2 linked regions of the Victivallis sp. Marseille-Q1083 genome follow. The protein of the gene in region 1 interacts with the protein of each later gene in a pairwise test. Links are inferred from orthologs where the notes say so. Each region holds a gene or a part of one and is shown on either strand. Other genes may lie near its edges.

The links. The genes of interacting proteins can lie anywhere in the genome.
Region 2: the proteins of gyrA (region 1) and gyrB interact in binary tests that used the Escherichia coli proteins (3 or more experiments, as listed by UniProt). The link is inferred for Victivallis sp. Marseille-Q1083 from one-to-one orthologs.

Annotation. Positions count from the first base shown.
Region 1 is NZ_CAHJXL010000001.1:1,084,608-1,090,980, forward strand. The notes cover bases 1,602-4,765. They hold gyrA (DNA gyrase subunit A), read right to left. Parts: upstream 4,436-4,765; coding sequence 1,802-4,435; downstream 1,602-1,801. Other genes in these bases: folP (dihydropteroate synthase), read right to left, coding at 1,602-1,805; HWX74_RS04335 (hypothetical protein), read left to right, coding at 4,752-4,765. Outside these bases: HWX74_RS04315 (YbbR-like domain-containing protein), read right to left, coding at 1-58; diadenylate cyclase CdaA, read right to left, coding at 45-914; more of folP, read right to left, coding at 963-1,601; more of HWX74_RS04335, read left to right, coding at 4,766-6,143; HWX74_RS04340 (ABC transporter permease), read left to right, coding at 6,179-6,373. UniProt on the Escherichia coli protein: A type II topoisomerase that negatively supercoils closed circular double-stranded (ds) DNA in an ATP-dependent manner to maintain chromosomes in an underwound state.
Region 2 is NZ_CAHJXL010000001.1:1,507,667-1,510,897, forward strand. Bases 185-3,231 are described here. They hold gyrB (DNA topoisomerase (ATP-hydrolyzing) subunit B), read right to left. Parts: upstream 2,927-3,231; coding sequence 443-2,926; downstream 185-442. Other genes in these bases: recA (recombinase RecA), read right to left, coding at 185-422; thiI (tRNA uracil 4-sulfurtransferase ThiI), read right to left, coding at 3,077-3,231. Also shown: more of recA, read right to left, coding at 1-184. UniProt on the Escherichia coli protein: DNA gyrase negatively supercoils closed circular double-stranded DNA in an ATP-dependent manner to maintain chromosomes in an underwound state.

The sequences.
Region 1 (6,373 bases):
GCCGAATGATCTCCGGCACATAGCGCCAGGGTCCGCGGTTGTTGTCACTGTTGTACATCGTCCGAATTCTCCGTACCGGCGGCGGGCGCCTCCAGCTTTTCCTCGTCTTCCATCGAATTGAGCAGATCGGCGAAACTCTCCTTGTTCTGCAGGATCAGCAAATCGTTCAACCGCTTCTGCAAATTGTCCGCGGTGATGTCCCGGTGGATGACGCCGCGGCAGGCGATACTGATGTTGCCGGTCTCCTCGGAAACGACGACGACGACCGCGTCGGTCTCCTCGGTAATGCCGATCGCCGCCCGGTGCCGGGTTCCCATCGTCCGGGAAATATTATCGTCCCGCGACAACGGCAGAATCGCCCGGGCCGCCACGATCCGGTCATTCCGGATGATCACCGCGCCGTCGTGCAGCGGCGAGTTCGGATAAAAGATCGATTCGATGATCAGGGCGTTCAGTTTGATGTCCAGCTTGACCGCATCCTCGACAATGGACCGCATGCCGATCTTCCGTTCGATGACGATAATCGCCCCGGTCCGCCGCCGCGACATATTCAACACCGCGGCAACCAGCTCGGTGATCGTCTCCTTCTTGCGGCTGCGTTTCAAAAAAGCATAACTGCCGACCTGGGCGAAAGCCCGCCGCAGTTCCGGCTGGAAAATGACGATCAGCGCCACCGCCAGCAGCGACCAGACTCCGTTGAGCAGATAGTTGATCACCTCGAATTTCGCCCAGTCGGAAAGAATCGTCAGCAGCAGCAGCACGACGACAATGCCGGCCAGCACATTCGAACCGCGCGTGCCGCGCAGATAATGCAACGTCACATAGATGATGTAAAAAATAATGAATACTTCCAGCGCCGGCCCCAGATAGGCCCAGCCCTGATTGAAGTAATTGCCGATTTCCTCGTATGACATCGCAGTCGCCTTTTATTTCATCCGCATTCCGGAGAATTTTCCCGCCGGTCAGCCGGCCGCATAGGCCGTCATCGCCTCGCGATGCAGTTTCACGGCATGAACCCGCAGAATGTCGCAGTTGCGCTCCATCAGTTTCAGTGAAATGCCCACCGTTCCGATATCCCGCTGCCGCGGATCGCTCTGCCGCAGCAATTCGCCGATGAAACGTTTTCGCGAATGTCCGACCAGCAGCGGGTACCCCAGACTTCCGAACTCCTCCAAACGCCGCAGCAGCGTCAAATTCTGCTCCAGCGTTTTACCGAAACCAATCCCGACATCGAGAATGATCCGCCCCGCCGGCACTCCGGCTTCACGGGCCTGACCGGCCGCCGCCAGCAGAAACGACTTGACCGTTTCGACGACATCGCCGTACTGCAAAAATTGCGGCTGCTGCATGACATCCGGCGTCGCCGGCGAATGCATCAGCACCAATCCGGCCCCGGACGCCGCCGCCAAACCGGCAATTTCCGGCGCATACGCCAGGCCGCTGACATCGTTGATGATATCGCAACCGGCTTCCAATGCCGCCGCCGCCACCGCCGCCTTGCGGGTATCCACGCTGATGATGCAGCCGGGACGCGCCCGGCGCAACGCTTCGACCACCGGCACCACCCGGCGGCACTCCTCGTCGTCGGGGACGGCGGCCGAACCGGGCCGGGTCGATTCCCCGCCGATATCGATCAAATCCGCCCCGTCATCCAACAACGCCAGCGCATGGTCCAGGCCGCGTTTCGGACCGTCAAAACAACCGCCGTCGCTGAAAGAGTCCGGCGTCACGTTGACGATTCCCATCAAAAGCGGCCGATTGCCGCTTTTGACCAGCGAACCGTGAGGAAGCCTCAACTCAATCATTCATTTTCATCCGCCGTCGGCGGTTCCGGCGGCAGCTCCGTTTCCGCCGCCGGCGGCTCCTGTCCGGCGGCCGCCGCATTGTTCCTATTCAATTCCGCCTCAACCTCGACCAGCTTGGCGACTCCGGTAATCCGGTCGCCGTCGTTGAGATTCATGATCCGTACGCCCTTGGCCGCCCGGCCGGTCAGCCGGATTTCATGCACCGGAATCCGCACCAGTTGACCGCGTTCGGTGGTCAGCAGCAGTTCATCGCTGTCGCCGATCTGCAGAGCGGTAACCACCTGCTCGTTCTGCCGCAGCTTGATGCTGACCACGCCTTTGGCGCCGCGGTTCGTCTTGCGGTAAGTGCTGACGAAGCTGCGCTTGCCCATGCCGCCGTCGGACACCACCAGCAACTGCGGACCGCTGCCGAAGGCGATTTCTTCCTCATTGTCTTCCCCCGCCTGCTCGACGGCATCCTCTTCGCCGTCAGCTTCGGCTTCCAATTCATCGATGTGCTCATGGATCACTTCCATGCTGACCAGGTAATCGTCCGCCAGCTTGAACCGCATTCCGGTCACGCCGCGGGCGGTGCGGCCCATCGGACGGATCTGCTCGTCGCACTGCTCGAACCGGCATGCCATCCCCTGCGCGCTGGAGAGGAGCACTTCGTTGCCGTTCTCCGACACATCGGCGGCGATCAGATCGTCGTCCTCTTCGATGACCAGAGCCCGGATGCCGGTGCGCCGCAGATTGCGGAACGCATCCAGCGGCGTCTTCTTGATATAACCGCTCCGGGTGGCCATGACGATGAATTTATTCGGATTGTCGAAATCCTCGCGTTTGACCGTCAACATCGTCTTGATCTTCTCGCCGGGCTCCACTTTGATCATGTTGACGATCGCCTTGCCCTTGGAAATCCGCGAGCCCTCCGGAATTTCATAAACATTGAGCCAGTACATGAAACCTTTGTCGGTGAAGAAGAAGATCAAATCGTGGCTGTCGGCGTTGAACAGATGCTCGACATAATCCTCTTCCTTGGTCTCCATGCCGATGATGCCTTTGCCGCCGCGGTGCTGCGTCTTATAAGTGTCCGCCGGCACCCGTTTGATGTAACCGGTATTCGAAACGGTGATCACGCAACTGTGGCGCGGAATCAGGTCGGCGATGTTCAAATCGCTGTCGTCGCCGACGATTTCGGTCCGGCGCGGCGTGGCATACTTGTCGCGCACCTGGATCAATTCCTCGCGGATTACGCCCAACCGCATCTCCCGGCTGGCCAGCAGCGCTTTGTAATAATCGATGCGCTTGCAGATTTCATCGTATTCATTCTGGACATCTTCCATCGCCAGGGCGGTCAGTTGATGCAACCGCATCTCCAGAATCGCATTGACCTGGATGGTGCTGAAACCGAACCGTTCGCACAACCGGTCGGCCGCTTCCTGTTTGGTGCGCGATTCGCGGATCAGCCGCACCACTTCATCGATGTTGGCGATGGCGATCAGCAAGCCCTGTAAAATATGCGCCCGCGCCTCCGCCTTCTTCAAGTCGAACCGGGTCCGGCGGGTGATCACCTCCAGCCGGTGGTCGAGATAGGCCTGCAGCACCTGCGGCAGGTTCATCACCCGCGGACGGTTGTGGTCGACGACCAGCATCGTGCAGCCGAAAGCCGTCTCCATCTGGGTATGCGCGTACAATTGGTTGAGCACCACCGTCGCCATCGCGCCGCGTTTGATTTCGACGACGATGCGGATGCCGGTCCGCTTGCTCGATTCGTCACGCAGCCCGGAAATGCCGACGATCTTCTTCTCGTTGACCAGCTCGGCGATGCGTTTGACCATCATCTCCTTGTTGACCGCATACGGAATTTCGGTGACGATGATCTGTTCGCGGTTGTCTTTCTCGATGATTTCGGCCCGGGCCCGCATTTTGATGCTGCCGCGGCCGGTCAGATAGAATTGCCGGATCGAATAACGGCCGCGGATGATCGCGCCGGTCGGCAGATCCGGACCGGGCAGATGCTCCATCAAATCATCGACCGTCGCCTTGGGGTCATCCAGCAGCGCGATGGTCGCATTGATCACTTCGGCCAGATTGTGCGGCGGAATGCTGGTAGCCATCCCGACGCCGATACCGGTCGTGCCGTTGACCAGCAGTTGCGGAAAACGCGCCGGCAGAACCACCGGCTCCTCCGCCGATTCGTCGAAGGTCGGCATCATATCGACGGTGTCCTTGTCGATATCGGCCAGCATCTCCTCGGACAACCGTTCCATCCGGCATTCGGTATAACGGTAAGCGGCGGCCGAGTCGCCATCGATACTGCCGAAGTTCCCCTGTCCGTCGATCAACGGCTCGCGCATCGAAAAGTCCTGCGCCAAACGCACCATCGCATCGTAAATGGACGAGTCGCCGTGCGGATGGTATTTACCGATCACTTCACCGACCACCTTGGCGCTCTTGGTATAAGCGTGGGATTTGGTCAGGTTCAACTGCTTCATCGCATAGAGGATCCGGCGGTTCACCGGTTTCAGTCCGTCGCGGACATCCGGGATCGCCCGGCCGACATTGACACTCAGCGAATACTGCAGGTAAGCAGTGTGCATGATGTCTTCGATGCTGATCGGAAAATCTTTGTGTTCGAGTTCGCTCATCGTCTTTCCATTCGTCGAAAATTAGGCCGGCCAACCACCGCCGGTAGTGATTCCTATACTATTATATTCAGTAATATACCTCCTTCCGGCCGTTTTAACAAGTTTCCGGTATCATTTTTACTTAAAATACCGTTTCCTGTTCAGCCGCTCTTTCCAGCCTGACGCCACGATTTCGTTCGTATTCCGCCGGCTGGCGATTGCCGCCGCTGCTAAAATTTTTATTTTTACGGCATCGGGCCTTGGGATTCGGACATCGGCAGATTATATTACCGATGAAATCAAGCAAACCGCAAACCGGATGGGTAGCCATAAAGCCATGAGTGAAGATGTCATGTCGGCCGATTCCGCCGCCTGCTTTGCCGCGGCGGCGGACAGTCTCGACTTCCTGTTCGCCGAAGCCGGACCGGCCGGACCGGTCCGCATCGCCGACGGCAGGCGGCGCGGCTTTCTCGAGCAGCTGCAGCGGCTGTTGCGGCAGGCCGGCAGCGGACAGCTTCCCGATCCGGCCCGCCATCCCGACACCGTCATATTGCTCAACACGCTGCTGCAGAATTGCAACAGGCTGTCGCTGGCCGGCCTGTTCGAACAATTGCTGTTCGAACGGCTGCTGGCGCAGGGGTTCCGGCTGCCGGAGAGCGACGATGCCGCCGACTGGGCAATCTTCCGGCTGTTCTTCACCCATGCCAACCGGGTGCTCGCCGCGCTGGAACGCTTGAAAACCAACGTCGAGACGCTGGAGGCGCGCCGGCCGGCGGCGGAACCGAGTCCTTTCTGGCCGAACTGGCCGGCGGCGCTGAGCGAAGCCAATCCGTTCCCCGACCTCGGCACCCCCTCGGCGATCCGGGCGATGGCCATTCGTTGCGACCGCTTCGCCAATGCGCGGGCGTACCGTTATGAACGCGGTGAATTCGGCGTCGCCGAATTACAGGCGACCCGGTCGGCGGATAAATTTTTCGGCTACCGTTCCGTCCAGCAGATTTTCCAGCAATTTTTCGAAGCGTTTTCCATCGGCGCCCCCATCCTGCCGCTGTTGATTTCCAGCCTGCCGGGCCTCGGCAAAACCCAGATGACCATCGCCCACACGTTGAAGCACCCCAATCTGACGCTGATTTTGCCGGAAGTCGCCGCGCTGGATCAGGGGCTGGAGGAGCTGCTGCGCAATCTGGAGCGCCATCCGAACCACCGGTTCGTCGTATTTTTCGATGACATCGACCCGGCCGGCGTCAACTGGTATTTTTTCCGCACCCATATCGGCGGCAGTTTCACGCTGGCGCGCAACATCGCCATCGTCATCGCTTCCAACTATGAATTTCCGGTCAGCATCCTCAGCCGCGGCCGGGTCGTTTCCTTCCCGACCTTCGACGAAATTCAATGTCAGGAGATGATCGCCGATTTTCTGGCCGCCCGCGGCATGCGGCGCATCAACAACAACCTGGTGGCGGTCATCGCCGCCGACTACACCGAGGAGTTCGGCCAGAAGAAGTTCAGCGAACTGAGTCCGCGGACGCTGATGCACTATCTGGAAGTGTACGAGCGCGATATGACGAAGCGGCGGCGAATGCTGGAACTGTCGCAGCAGGAGTTGATCCAGCGTCCCGACGCGCAGCTTTTTTACGAGTTCAATATCAAGCTGCTGCGGACGCTTTACGGCGATGCTTACATCGAAAATCTGCTGAAAGAGAAATTGCGCAAACTGGAAGAGGGTTAACGGCACGCTCCGGCGTGCGTTTTCGGAGAAAAATCATGTGGTTATATCTGGCGAAAAGACTTCTGCTGGCCATCGGCACGCTGCTGGTGATTCTGGTGATCAGTTATGTCATGCTGCGGCTGGCGCCCGGCGATCCGACCAAAAGCAATTTGTTCGGCAGCGACGCCGGCGCCGGCACCGCCTCGGCGGAACGCAATGAATTCGTCCGCAACGATGCCCTGCGCAAGCAA
Region 2 (3,231 bases), 420 kb from region 1 along the record:
AGCGCGTCGGCAATGTTCAACGCATCCTCCCCGCAATCCGGCTGGGAAATCAGCAACTCGTCGGTATTGACGCCGATTTTCTTGGCGTACCCCGGATCGACGGCATGTTCGGCATCGATGATCGCGCAGGTGCCGCCGGCCCGCTGGGCGTTGGCGATGACGTGCAGACACAAGGTGGTCTTGCCGGAGGATTCCGGTCCGAAAATTTCAATGATCCGGCCGCGCGGCACGCCGCCGATTCCCAGCGCGATATCCAATGCCAGCGCGCCGGTGCTGATCGTGGCGACATCGTTGAAACGATTGGTGGTATCGCCGAGCCGCATGATCGTGCCCTTGCCGAATTCTTTTTCAATCTGGGCCAGGGTAATATCCAGATTCCGGTTGCGTTCGAGGTTCCTGTCTTTCTCTTTCGGTTCGGCCATTTTTATCCCAATCCTATAGGTTAAATATCCAGATTCTTAACGCCGCTGGCGTACTTTTCGATATATTCGCGGCGCGGCTCGACGACATCGCCCATCAGCAGCGTGAACATCCGTTCCGCTTCCACCGCATCCTCCATCGTCACCTTGATCATCTTGCGGTTCCTGGGATCCATCGTCGTCTCCCAGAGCTGTTCGGCATTCATTTCACCCAGGCCCTTGTAACGCTGCAGGTAAATCCCGCGGCTACCGTTTTCGCGCACCTGATTGAACAGCCCCTGCAGCGAATTGATCGCATGCGGCACGCCGTCGGCATCGAACACTTCGAACCGCGTCAGGTCGCCGGCGAACACCTGGGTCGGCGCGATGTTGAATGCCTTCAATTTCTCACAGACATTGAATGTCGCTTCCGCTTCGTAAATGTTCACGACATCGATCGGCGAGGTCTGGAAAATATCGGGCATCTCGCCGTTTTCAATGCTGGTCATCGCCGCGCTCGGCTCCAGGCTCAGCCGCTCTTCAGCCGCCTTGATGCAGAGCGCCTCTTCCTCCGAAGAATAAACCAGCGTTTCGGTATTGGTCCCGTCAAGCTCCCGGACGTTGATCTGGGCAATCGGAAAACGGCCGTCCTCCGATTGCCGGTCGAAATAATGCGCCGGCTCCAAGCCGATCCGCCGCAAATTCGACGCGATCTGATTGCACTCGTTATAGAGACCGATCAATGCCTTGATCTGTTCGATGTCCAGCAGTTCACCGACGGCATTTTTCACCGTCAGGTCGTTACAGCCCAATTCGATCAGATAAGCGTCGAGCTGTTCGTCGGTGTCGATGTAGCGTTCCTGCTTGCCGCGCTTGACCTTATACAGCGGCGGATTGGCGATGTAGACGTAACCGGCGTTGATCAGCGGCTTCATCTGGCGGTAGAAAAAAGTCAGCAGCAGCGTACGGATATGCGAACCGTCGACGTCGGCATCGGTCATGATGATGATGCGGTGATAACGGGACTTGCTGACATCGAAATCCTCGTCGCCGATCCCGCAGCCGAACGCCGCCGCCATCGACTGGATTTCCTTGTTTTGCAACACCTTATCCAGCCTTGCCTTTTCGACGTTGAGCAATTTGCCGCGAATCGGCAGAATCGCCTGGAAGGAGCTGTCGCGCCCCTGTTTGGCGGACCCGCCGGCGGAATCACCCTCGACGATGTAAATTTCGCACTCCGCCGGATTGCGGCTCGAGCAGTCCGCCAGCTTGCCCGGCAGCGAAAAGCCTTCCAGCGCGCCTTTGCGCTGCACCAGCTCCCGCGCTTTGCGGGCCGCTTCCCGGGCCCGGGCCGCGGTCATCGCCTTGAGGATGATATCCTTGGCCGTCTGCGGATTCTCTTCAAGGAAAGTGCCCAAATTGTCGTTGATCACCGATTCGACGATGCCGCGGACGTCGCTGTTGCCGAGTTTCGTCTTGGTCTGCCCCTCGAACTGCGGGTCCGGCAATTTGACGCTGATGACGGCCACCAGCCCTTCGCGGGTATCGTTGCCGGTCATCGCCTTGTCATTTTTCAACATGTTGTTCGTCTTGGCATAAGCGTTGATCGTCCGGGTCAACGCGCCCTGGAACCCGGTCAGGTGCGTGCCGCCCTCGATCGTGTTGATGTTGTTCGCATAACTGAAAATATGCTCGGCAAAGCCGTCGTTGTACTGCATGGCCAATTCGACGTCGATGCCGTCCTTTTCGCGGTGGAAGTAGATCACCTCCTGATGCAGCAGCACTTTGTTGGCATTCAAATGCTTGACGAATTCGCAGATGCCGCCTTCATAATGAAAAATCTCTTCCCGCGGCTTTTCGCCCTCCGGCACCCGTTCGTCGATCAGCGTGATGTGAATGCCGCGGTTGAGAAACGCCAGCTCGCGCAGCCGGGTCGCCAGAATGTCCCACACGAAAACCGTGTCGGAAAAAATTTCCGGATCCGGCCAGAAACTCACCATCGTACCGCGCTTGTCGGTGTCGCCGAGTTTCGTCAACGGCGAAACGGTAACACCGCGGGCGAACTTGATTCCCCAGCGGGCGCCGTCGCGGCAAACCTCCACTTCCATTCTGGTGCTCAACGCATTGACGCAGGAGACGCCGACGCCGTGCAGGCCGCCGGAAACCTTGTAGGAGTTGTGGTCGAATTTGCCGCCGGCGTGCAATACGGTCAGGACGACTTCCACCGCCGGCTTGCCTTCGCCTTCATGCAGATCAACCGGAATGCCGCGGCCGTCGTCAATGACGGTAATGCTGTTGTCGCCGTGAATGACCACCTTGATCCGGCTGGCGTAACCGGCCAGCGCCTCGTCGATACTGTTGTCCACCACTTCGTACACCAGATGGTGCAAACCGCGCTGCCCGGTGTCGCCGATATACATGCTCGGACGCATCCGCACCGCTTCCAATCCTTCCAGCACCGTAATTTTACTGGCGCTGTACTCGTTGGACTCATCCGGCGTCGTTTTCAAATCATCAATCTCTGCCATAGGAACTCTTTCTCCAGAAAACCTTACTCTGGGCCCGTTAATTTTTTTCATAAAATTTTACTTGGTAAGATACACCACAAGCCCGTCTTTTTCAAGTAAAAAGCGTCGGATCGCCACCAAGAAAATCCGGATAAAAACAGCGAAAAAAAATCAATCCGGAACCACGCACTCCGCCGCATCGACGATTTTGTCGAGCAGCGCCGGGTAATCGCCGAGTTTCGCTTCCTCCGCCAGCGCCTTGTCGACCGGCACCGCCGTCGCCGGGCTGTCGGGAGCGAACACGGTACAACTGTCCGGCACCTGCT